3 regions of the Rhodococcus sp. 2G genome follow, and region 3 is predicted to be linked to each of the others. Evidence: riboswitches for the same ligand, from Rfam matches in the RefSeq annotation. Region 3 holds a riboswitch; each other region holds the start of a gene.
The links. A riboswitch is a leader RNA that binds a small molecule or an ion and turns the genes downstream of it on or off. The one in region 3 is predicted to bind S-adenosylmethionine.

Region 1 (3,740 bases), 2.1 Mb from region 3:
CTGAAGGTCCGCGTGGATGCGCTGAAGGCCAAAGGCGTCACGCCCGGTCTCGGCACGATCCTCGTCGGCGACGATCCGGGATCCGCGGCCTATGTGCGCGGTAAGCACAACGACTGCGCGAAGGTCGGCATCACGTCGATCCGCAAGGATCTGCCCGCCGACATCACCCAGGAACAGCTGTTCGAGGCGATCGACGAGCTCAACGCCGACCCTGCCTGCACCGGCTACATAGTCCAGCTCCCGCTGCCGAAGCATCTCGACGAGAACGCGGCGCTCGAGCGCATGGATCCGGGCAAGGACGCCGACGGATTGCACCCGGTCAACCTCGGCCGGCTCGTGCTCGGCAAGGAGGCTCCGCTGCCCTGCACGCCGCGCGGCATCATCCACCTGCTGCGCCGCTACGACGTGGAGATCGCCGGCGCGCACGTGGTGGTGGTCGGTCGTGGCGTCACCGTCGGCCGCCCGATCGGTCTGCTGCTGACCCGTCGTTCGGAGAACGCGACGGTCACCCTCTGCCACACCGGCACTCGTGATCTCGCTGCAGAGGTGCGTCGCGCCGACATCATCGTCGCCGCCGCAGGTGTTCCCGGGCTGGTGACGGCGGACATGGTCAAGCCCGGCGCCGCTGTGCTGGACGTGGGTGTCTCCCGCACCGAGGACGGACTGCGCGGCGACGTCGCCGCGGACGTGCGCGAGGTCGCGGGCTTCGTGTCCCCGAACCCCGGTGGCGTCGGACCGCTCACCCGCGCCTTCCTGCTGACCAACGTCGTGGAGCGGGCCGAGCTGCTCGCGACCCGATAAGCGGGTCGACGACCCCGGGAGACGAGATGGCTCAGGCTATGCGATTCACGCGTCTGAACCTGCCGCTGCTCGCGGTCACCCTGGTGATCGCGGCAGCGGTGATCTTGGTGATCGCCGATCGGTGGCGACGCGGAGCGTTCGTCTTCGGCGGCGCCACCATCCTCGCCGGCCTGTTCCGCTGGGCTCTCGACGAGGACAAGGTCGGTGTCCTCGCGGTACGCGGCAAGGCGTTCGACGTCGCCTCGATGATGGTCGTCGGCGGAATCGTGGTAGCGCTCGCCGCGTCGATCGACCCGCTGGGAACCGACTAGCCCTCGGCGAGCTTCATCAGTTCGACGAGGAGCTTCGCGACCTCGTCGGCCTCGGTGAGGAATCCGTCGTGTCCGTCGCGGGAGACGAGCACACGCAGGTCGCCCGATCCCGGGAGCAGATCGGCGATCTCCTGCTGCAGGCGCAGCGGGTACAGGCGGTCGGAGTCGACGCCGGCGACGATCGTCGGGACCGGGGTGGACGCGAGTGCGGCCTCGACGCCGCCGCGTCCGCGCCCGACGTCGTGCCGGTTCATCACGTCGGACAACACCACGTAGGTACCGGGATCGAAACGCGCGACGAGCTTGCGCGCCTGGTGCTCGAGATAGCTCTGCACGGCGTACCGGCCGCCGCGCCACGGGTCCTCGTCGTCCTGGGGTAGATTCCCGAAGCGCGTGTCGAGTTCGAGTTCGGTCCGGTAGGTGAGGTGCGCGATGGTCCGGGCGATGGCGAGTCCGGCTTCGGGACGCCGCCCCGTGCCGTAGTAGTCGCCGCCCTGCCAGTCGGGGTCGGCCGTGATGGCAGCCATCTGCGCGGTCTGGGTGCCGATCTGGTCGGCGGTCGCGCGGGCACCGGTGGCGAGGACGAGCGACGCTCGCACCCGCTCCGGGTACGCGATGATCCACTCGAGGGTGCGCATGCCACCCATCGATCCGCCGGTCACGGCGGCGGGGACGTCGATGCCGAGCCTGTCGAGCAGCGCCACCTCGGCCGCCACCTGGTCGCGCACGGTGATCAGCGGGAAGCGGGATCCCCAGGCCTTGCCGTCGGGTGCGGTGCTGCCGGGGCCGGTGGTGCCGCGGCACCCGCCGAGAATGTTCGTCGAAACCACGCACCAGCGGTCGGTGTCGATCGGAGCACCGGGGCCGACCATGCCCGACCACCAGCCGGGGGACGGATGGTCCGGTCCGGCGGGGCCGGTGACGTGCGAGTCGCCGGTGAGGGCGTGTTCGACGAGCACCACGTTGTCGCGGGCGGGGGACAGTTCGCCCCACCTCTGCACGGCGACGGTGACGTTCGGCAGCGTCTCGCCGCTCTCGAGCGCGAGATCACCGATGTCGATGGTGTCGAGGCGTCCGTCTGCCGGGGGCAGTTCGACGCGACGCCGCTCGGTGCCCGCCGTCAAGAGATGACCGCCTCGAGGCTCGCGGTGGGCTGGCAGCGCCGGCTGCGGATGTCGGTCATCGCGTCCTTCCGGCGGTGATGGGAGGTGTGATCGTGGCTTGCGTGCGACAGCACATCATCATCTCAGTCCTCCCGACAACAGGCTTGTCGGTGGGGTTCCACCGACCGTGTCATCACCCGGAGCACCCCACCCCGGTCGGAGGGTTGCCGGCCAGCAAGCCGGGGCTTGACGCTGGCACTCATGACTTTCCCGGCAGTCTAGCGACTCTCCGTTGCAGGGTCTTTATGCACCCTCTGAACATCCCTGACCAGCAGGAAAGTTACCGGTCGGTAGGGCGTGAGGGTGGGACGAGGCGCTTTGCGGTCGTCGGCAATAGCAGTACGCTTGTCATGTTTGGCCGCGGTTCAGGACGTGGACACGGCCATGCTCGCTGCTCGCGAGCCGACGGCGACCGCACCCACAAAGTGCGGTCGATTGGGGACCTACAGAAACGTCCTAGGAGGACACGAAACGCATATGTCCAAGATCAAGGTTGAAGGTAAGGTCGTCGAGCTCGACGGCGACGAGATGACCCGCATCATCTGGCAGTTCATCAAGGACAAGCTGATCCACCCGTACCTGGACGTGGATCTCGAGTACTACGACCTCGGCGTGGAGAACCGCGACGCCACCGACGACCAGGTGACGGTCGATGCGGCGAACGCCATCAAGAAGCACAACGTCGGCGTCAAGTGCGCCACCATCACCCCCGACGAAGCGCGTGTCGAGGAGTTCGGCCTGAAGAAGATGTGGCGGTCGCCCAACGGCACCATCCGTAACATCCTCGGCGGCACCATCTTCCGCGCGCCCATCATCATCTCGAACGTGCCGCGTCTGGTGCCGGGCTGGACCAAGCCCGTCATCGTCGGCCGTCACGCGTTCGGCGATCAGTACCGCGCCACCGACTTCAAGGTCGACCGCCCGGGCACCGTCACCATCACCTTCACGCCCGAGGACGGCAGCGAGCCGATCCAGCACGAGGTCTGCCAGATCCCCGAGGACGGCGGCGTCGTGATGGGTATGTACAACTACAAGAAGTCCATCCAGGACTTCGCGCGCGCCTCGCTCTCGTACGGCCTGCAGCGCAACTACCCGGTCTACCTGTCGACCAAGAACACGATCCTGAAGGCCTACGACGGCATGTTCAAGGACGAGTTCCAGCGGATCTACGAGGAAGAGTTCAAGGCGGAGTTCGACGCCGCCGGTCTCACCTACGAGCACCGCCTCATCGACGACATGGTCGCATCGTCCCTCAAGTGGGAGGGCGGCTACGTCTGGGCCTGCAAGAACTACGACGGCGACGTCCAGTCCGACACCGTCGCGCAGGGCTACGGCTCGCTGGGGCTGATGACCTCCGTCCTGATGACCCCGGATGGCAAGACCGTCGAGGCGGAGGCCGCACACGGCACCGTCACCCGGCACTACCGTCAGCACCAGCAGGGCAAGCCGACGTCGACCAACCCGA
Region 2 (3,740 bases), 1.7 Mb from region 3:
GCGCGATCACCGCCGGGTTGTACCGGAACGTCGGCGTGAGCACACTCGTGCCCAGCTGCAACCTTTCGGTGCGCTCCCCCACAGCGGTCATCCACGCCAACGAGAACGGCGCATGCCCACCGTTGTGCCGCCACGGCTGGAAATGATCCGACACCGTCGCCGAATCCATCCCGTGCGCCTCGGCCAACACACCCAACTCCACCAGCTCGCGCGGGCCGAACTGCTCCGCCGACGCCTTGTATCCCAACTTCAAACCCTGAGCCACAGATTCCTCCGACCGTTCGCGTTCCGATGTCCCCGAGTATGCCCACCGGACGCTCGTCGTCGGTCGAGACCGACGTTGTGTTCGAAATTCACCGAAGAATCGCACACAACACCGGTCTCGACAGGTCACCCGAGGGCACCGGCGCGGTGCAACGCGCGTCGCACCCTTTCGACGAGGACTCGAGGTCGCCGATACAGCAGGTCGGCGCCGACACGCACCACGGTCCAACCGAGCTCCGACAGCAACGCATAGCGGTCGATGTCGATGGTCCGCTGTACTCGGTCGGTCCAGTGCTGCGCACCGTCGTACTCGACGAGGACCCTCCACTGCTTCCAGCCCATGTCCGCACGTGCCACGAACCGCCCACCGTCGTAGATCTCGATCTGCGTCTCCGGCACGGGCAGACCGGACCGGACGATCAGCAGCCGCGTGTGCGTCTCCGGTGGTGACGCGGCACCTCCGTCGACGAGTTCGAGAACCTTCCGTACGGACGCGAGGTGCCGAGCGCCCTTGTTCCGAGCGGCCACCGCTTCGATCTCGTGGACCTTCGTTCCGGTCGCATTGCAGAGCGCGTCCACCATTTCGACGCACCGATCGAGGTCCGCACCGCGCGCGAGGTCGAAGGCCGTTCGGGCCGGTATCGTCACCGTCATTCCGTCGACGACGCAGGATTCGATGTCGTCGACGCTGCGAACGATGATGCCCGGCGTCGAGTGCAGTTTTCCGGGCCGCACGATCTCCGCGGGCAACGACGCGTCGAGCCAACGGGTCCCGTGCACGGCGGCTGCGGACGGTCCGGCCAGTACCCCGGCGCCTCCGGTCCACAACCAGGCGGCCTTCGCGCGTAGCAGCGCGGTCGCTTCGACTCCCGGAGCGACGTACACATTGCGATGAAGCTTCACGAAGTAGTGCCGAAGTTGATACCGCGTCACCGATCCGGCCGCCAGTGCATCGGTGCCGGCGAACGGTTCGTGGAAGTCGACCATGAGCGCGAGCGTGCCCGGTCTCCTGCGTTCCCGGTACCCCGAATCCGCCGTCTGTGGAGAACTTTCGACGTTATCCCCAGACGCGCCGAATCGAGACCGGTGTTGTTGTCGATTTCTCGCGAGTTATCGACAACAACACCGGTCTCGACGAACGTCCTCGTGGCCGTGGGTGACCGAGGTGACGACGAGTTCGTCGGCGTCCGTTACTCGGCGGAGGGTGTCGAGACGCTCCGCCACCGAGCTCGGCGCCCCCACGAACTGGGTGACGATGCGGTCGTCGACGAGGGCTCGCTCCTCGTCGGTCAGCGGCGGGGTGGTCTCCGGGTCCGGGTACGGGATCGCGCCGTGGCCCGAGCGGATGCTGTGCGTCCAATGCCCGTAGGTCGACGCCAACTCGCGTGCGGTGGCGTCGTCGTCGGCGACCACCGCGTCGGCCGAGACCACCACGTAGGGCTTCCTCAGGATCGGCGACGGACGGAACGCCGACCGGTACGCCTCGACCGCTTCGACTGTCGTGCCCGGGTGGACGTGCTCACGGCGACGTCCTGTGGGCGGGAGCCATCGGAATGGGCCTTTCGGGAATGCCGGGTGTGGGAAAGCGAGGGTGCAGACGTGGGTCCCGGCCCGTCCCCCTGCGGACGGGCCGGGACTCACGCGGCGAAGAACGACGGGAGGTTCGGCGAGCGGTTCGGCTCAGCGACGACACCGGTGCGAAGTACCGCTATGACACCGGTGCGAAGTACCGCTATGACACCGGTGCGGAGTACCGCCGTGACACCGCTGCGGAGTACCGCCGTGACACCGCTGCGGAGTACCGCCGTGACACCGCTGCGGAGTACCGCCGTGACACCGCTGCGAAGTACCGCGGCACAGGTCGATGTGCAGGCGGCACCACGAGGCGCGCTCGGTCCAGCGGGTCATGCTCGTTCCTCCATCGATCCCGGCGGTAGCACCCGCACCCGCGTACGGGGGGTTGCTGCGACGTCGTAGAGCCAGGTCTCTCGGTCGCTCTGGATGGTCGCGCCTCAAGCTACGGAGTGCGGCACGCCGCGGAAAGGCTTTCTCTCACTGTGACGGAAATCCGTTCCTCGTCGAGACCGATGTCGATGTCGACGCGGTGCCCCGGCATCGACGACAAGGCCGGTTTCGGTACGCCGTAGACTCGCCTCGGTGACCCCGCTCGAACTCTTCCTCGTCGCATTGGCCGGACTGGGCGCCGGAGCGATCAACTCCCTCGTCGGATCCGGCACTCTCATCACCTTCCCGACGCTCGTCGCGTTCGGTGTGCCCCCGGTGACCGCGACGATGTCCAACGCGATCGGCCTGGTCGCTGGAGGTGTGTCAGGCACCTGGGGGTATCGGCGCGAGCTGCGCGGGCAATGGGAGCGGCTGCGATGGCAGATCCCGGCGTCGTTCTGCGGGGCACTGGTAGGAGCGTGGCTCCTGCTCCACCTGCCTGAGACCGTCTTCGAGACGGTCGTACCCATCCTGCTCCTCCTGGCCCTTACCCTCGTCGTGTTCCAGCCGAAGATCCAGGCGTGGGTGGCCCGCAGAACCGGCGACGACGCCGACGGCCACCTCGGACCGGTGCGGATGACACTGCTCGTCGTCGGCACTTTCGCCGTCGGCATCTACGGCGGCTATTTCACGGCGGCGCAGGGCATTCTGCTCATGGGTTTGTTCGGAGCGTTGCTGCACGACCACATCCAGCGACAGAACGCGGTGAAGAATCTGCTGTCGCTGGTGGTGAACGTCGTGGCCGCGTGCGCGTACATCCTGGTGGCGTTCGACCGGATCGACTGGACCGTGGCCGCACTGATCGCGGTGGGTTCTTTGATCGGTGGCTATCTCGGTTCCCACTACGGCCGGCGCCTGTCGCCGGTCGCGCTGCGGGCGGTGATCGTCGTGGTGGGGCTGATCGGGCTTTACCGACTGCTCGCCTGACGCACCACTTTCCGGAATTCGCCTCTGCCGGGGTTGTCCGCAGCGTTACGAGAAGAACAGGTATCAATTCGATTTCAGAGAAATGGGAATCCCCGCCACCACGAGAGTTGCCGACTCACTGGCCTCGGCGACCCGCGCATTGAGCCGACCCAGCATGTCGCGGAACAACCGCCCCGACGCACTCGCCGGCACCACACCACTGCCCACCTCGTTGCTGACCGCGACCACGGGGACCCGGGCCTGCCGCCACGCATCGAGGAGATCGTCGATGTCGGCGTCGACGGCAGCGGAATTCTCTGTGTTCCACACGTCGTGGAGGTCGAGTCGTGCCGTGAGCCAGGTTCCGAGACAGTCGACGAGCAGGGGTTCGTCCGCGTCCCGCAGTACCTTCGCCACGTCCGGGGTCTCGATCGTCGACCACGATTTCGGTCGTCTCTCCCGATGCAGTGCAACACGTTCCGCCCACTCCGCGTCACCCTCTCGTGTCCCGCCGGTGGCGACGTAGGTGACGGACGGGCAGGACGCGAGTAGTTCCTCGGCGTGCC
Region 3 (3,740 bases):
AGCGAATTCGAGATCCTCGCGCACCTGGTGCGGCGGCCCCGCGTCGCGGTGTCCCGCGCGGCATTGAGGCCGCTCGGCGCCGGATACTCGGAGAACGACGACTTCGACACCGACCGCGGCAACCGCAGTGTCGACGTCCATGTCTCCCGGATCCGTTCCAAGCTGGGACGTTTCGGCAACATCATCACCACTGTCCGTGGGTCGGGCTACCGGTTCGACCCCGATCCGCGCGTACACGTCGTCGAATCACTCGACCGCCGTACGGCGTGAACGCATGCGAAGGAGGGGCAGGAGTCGAAACTCCTGCCCCTCCTTCGCAATACCGATGCGTGTCAGGAAGCGCGCACGGATGTCCGAGCGCCCTCACCGAACCGGCGCAGGACCTCGACGACGGTCGGCGAGACCTCGACGAGGCCGCGCGACTCCAGCCACGGCAGCGTTCCGTCGACGAGATGCTCGACGGTGAACGGCGCGGCGAGCGGGATCAGCGTGACGCCGTCGGCGACCTGCACGGCATGGATGTCCGCGATCAGCCCGGCGAGACCGTGCGGCGTTCCGACATAGGACAGCGTGCCGGCCTCCCCGCGAGTCGATTCCGGGCGGGTGCGGCGGGTGCGGGCGGTGCGGGCATCGGAGGCGAGGACGATCTCGACGTCGACGAGCACCGTGACCGAATCGGGATCGCGGCCCTCCTCGGCGGCCTCTGCACGGATGCGGTCGCGCAGTTTCCCGGCTTCACGCAGGTCGGCGGCACGCACCCGCACGACGTTGGATACATCGGCGCTGAGGTCGAGCGGCGGGTCGCCGACACGTCCCAGGGTCAGGTCGGCCCAGTAGTCGGGCCCGGAGTGACCGGTGAGTTCGACGGCGACGCGCAACGGCCGGATCGCGGCGGACTCGACGACGGCCGGGTCTGCGGATACAGGGGTGACGGTGGATGCGACGGACATGGGATACCTCTCGGTACGGGCCGCGGAGCGGCACGGAGGGATAGGCCTGTGAGCCGGAAGACTGTGAGGGAGAAGACCTTCAGTCCGGACAGATTCCCGATGCCGTACGGCAGAGGTCGACATGACGACGGCACCAGCGTGCCGCAGCGATCGTCCTCGTCCGTCCCATGCGAATTACCCTACTGATCCTATGGGGAATTGTCGACCGTTAGACGCACGGAGATGCGTCGCCGTCGGTCGCTCCGAGGCCGGGACGCGTCTCCGGCGAGGGGTTCCACACGCCGGCGGTCTTCGCGTGCACCCACGTCGGCCCGTTCTCGACCAGCGACCGGAGCGCTCCGAGGAGCCGCTCGACATCGTCGGACGAGCTGCCGAGTCCGAGCGACGCCCGGACGGCTCCGCCGGCACGACCGACCCGCGCGAGCAGCGGGTGGGCGCAGAAGCGTCCGTCACGGACGCCGATGCCGTACTCGGCGGACAGATAGGAGGCGACGTGGCCGGGCTCGTAGCCGTCGACCGTGAAGGTGACGATCCCGACACTGTCGGCCGAATCGTTCCACAGCCGAAGCACTTCCACGCCGTCGATGGCCTGCAGACCGTCGACGAGCAGGGCGCACAGGGCCTCCTCGTGACGGATCACCGCGTCGGCGTCGAAACCGGCGAGCGCATCGCACGCGGCGGCAAGGGCGGCGACGCCGAGCACGTTGGGGGTGCCGGCCTCGTGACGCGCAGGGGCGCAGGACCATTCGGTGTGATCGAGGCGCACCTCGCGCACCGCGCCGCCACCGGCGAGGTACGGCTCGGCGGCGTCGAGCCAGTCTCGGCGGCCGACGAGCACTCCCGCACCGAACGGCGCGTACAGCTTGTGGCCGGAGAAGGCGAGGTAGTCCACACCGAGCTCGACGAGATCGACACGGCGATGGGGCACGAGCTGCGCACCGTCGACGAGGATCCGGGCACCGGAAGCGTGTGCGAGCTCGGCGAGTTCGGCGATCGGCAGGACCTCACCGGTGACGTTGGAAGCACCGGTGACGGCGAGCAGGGCCGCGGGTGCGCGCTGCAGTTCGACCGCGAGACGCCACACCGTCTCGGAGACGGTGTCCGCAGCCTCGACGATGCGAGAGTTCTTCCAGGGCAGCAGATTCGCGTGGTGCTCGATGTCGAGCACCACGACATCGCCGGGCACCGCACTCGCGAGCAGGTTCAGCGAATCGGTGGTGTTGCGCGTGAAGACGACGACCTGGTCGTCGGCCGCGCCGACGAAGCGCGACACGGAGGAGCGGGCGTCCTCGTAGGCGGTGGTGCTGATCCGCGAAGCGTATCCGGCGCCGCGGTGCACGCTCGCATAGAAGGGCAGCAGCTCGGTGATGCGGTCGGTGACGGCGGACAGCGCCGGTGCGCTCGCCGCGTAGTCGAAGTTCGCATAGGTGCAGGTACCCCCCTGGACGAGCGGAACCTGCACGTCACAGCCGGAAACGGTGGCAAAGGGAGCGATGCAGGTGGTGGTGGCTACAGCAGTCATGACAAATCCCTTGTGTACTCGGGGACCCGCCGGTGACGCCTACGACGGAGAATTCTCGTCGCCGGCGGAGTCCGCGCTTGCCGTGTCCGGTAGTGGATTCACGGCCCGGTCGTCACCCGGAGCACCCCACCGCGGTTGGAGGGTTGCCGACCAGCTAGCCGGGGCTTGACGCTGGTACTCATGACCTGGCGAAGAGAATGGCAGGACGACCGGGCCGTGTCAACCCCGCACAGCTCCGCGTCGCCCGGCACCGCACGACGCCGACACGCGTTCTGCGCGCCGAACGTTCACCTGCCGTCCACCCGGACGTGAGATAACCGGAAGCACCATCGAGCAGAAGGACCAGCGGAATTGCCAGCCATAACCTCGACCCCCGTCGGCCGGTCCCCCATCCCCGACGAGTTCCTCCGCGCGTCGCACGCTCCACCCGCCCGCACCCTCGTCGACCTGCTGCGGAGCACTGCCGAAGCACATCCCGACGCCCCCGCGATCGACGACGGCGCGACGGTCCTCGAATACGCCGAACTGGTCGAGGCGGTGATCGCCGGTGCGTATGCGCTGAACGACGCGGGCGTCGGGGCCGGCGACAGGGTCGGGGTCCGCATGACCTCCGGGCGCAGCGACCTGTATGTGACGATTCTCTCCATTCTCGCCGCGGGCGCCGCGTACGTCCCCGTCGACGCCGACGATCCCGACGAGCGGGCCGAACTCGTGTTCTCGGAAGCGCAGGTCACCGCCATCGTCACGGACGAGGGCATCGGACCGGGCACGGCCGCGCCGTCGGGCACCCCGGTGGTGCGGGGCCCGAACCTCGATGACGACGCGTGGATCATCTTCACCTCCGGTTCAACCGGAACACCGAAGGGTGTCGCCGTCACCCACCGCAATGCGGCGGCCTTCGTCGACGCGGAAGCGCGGATGTTCTGCCAAGGGGAGCCGCTCGGTCCCGGCGACCGGGTCCTGGCCGGGCTGTCCGTGGCGTTCGACGCCTCGTGCGAGGAGATGTGGCTCGCCTGGCGGCACGGCGCCTGCCTGGTTCCGGCGCCCCGCGCGCTCGTCCGCTCCGGCATGGACCTCGGGCCGTGGCTCGTCTCGCGCAACATCAACGTCGTCTCCACGGTGCCCACCCTCGCGGCGATGTGGCCGGCCGAAGCCCTCGAGGCGGTGCGTCTGCTCATCTTCGGTGGCGAGGCCTGCCCACCCGATCTCGTCGAACGTCTCGCGGTTCGGGGACGCGAGGTGTGGAACACCTACGGCCCCACCGAGGC

Region 1: it holds a riboswitch for S-adenosylmethionine, as region 3 does, so the genes downstream of both, metX (homoserine O-acetyltransferase MetX) here and BO226_RS23450 (aminotransferase class V-fold PLP-dependent enzyme) in region 3, are expected to answer to the same signal.
Region 2: it holds a riboswitch for S-adenosylmethionine, as region 3 does, so the genes downstream of both, BO226_RS15430 (LLM class flavin-dependent oxidoreductase) here and BO226_RS23450 (aminotransferase class V-fold PLP-dependent enzyme) in region 3, are expected to answer to the same signal.

What each region holds. Positions count from the first base shown of each region.
Region 1 is NZ_CP018063.1:2,828,006-2,831,745, reverse strand. Features, by position in the region: gene BO226_RS13385 (bifunctional methylenetetrahydrofolate dehydrogenase/methenyltetrahydrofolate cyclohydrolase) at 1-801, shown strand, start outside; gene BO226_RS13380 (DUF3017 domain-containing protein) at 828-1,112, shown strand; gene metX (homoserine O-acetyltransferase MetX) at 1,109-2,236, opposite strand; SAM riboswitch class IV at 2,371-2,482, opposite strand; gene BO226_RS13370 (NADP-dependent isocitrate dehydrogenase) at 2,753-3,740, shown strand, end outside.
Region 2 is NZ_CP018063.1:3,278,649-3,282,388, forward strand. Features, by position in the region: gene fgd (glucose-6-phosphate dehydrogenase (coenzyme-F420)) at 1-265, opposite strand, end outside; gene BO226_RS15425 (DUF559 domain-containing protein) at 391-1,251, opposite strand; partial or broken gene BO226_RS15430 (LLM class flavin-dependent oxidoreductase) at 1,375-1,782, opposite strand; SAM riboswitch class I at 2,180-2,272, opposite strand; gene BO226_RS15435 (sulfite exporter TauE/SafE family protein) at 2,422-3,195, shown strand; gene cobU (bifunctional adenosylcobinamide kinase/adenosylcobinamide-phosphate guanylyltransferase) at 3,259-3,740, opposite strand, start outside.
Region 3 is NZ_CP018063.1:4,940,628-4,944,367, reverse strand. Features, by position in the region: gene BO226_RS23460 (winged helix-turn-helix domain-containing protein) at 1-270, shown strand, start outside; gene BO226_RS23455 (LLM class flavin-dependent oxidoreductase) at 333-950, opposite strand; gene BO226_RS23450 (aminotransferase class V-fold PLP-dependent enzyme) at 1,159-2,472, opposite strand; SAM riboswitch class IV at 2,541-2,658, opposite strand; gene BO226_RS23445 (Pls/PosA family non-ribosomal peptide synthetase) at 2,824-3,740, shown strand, end outside.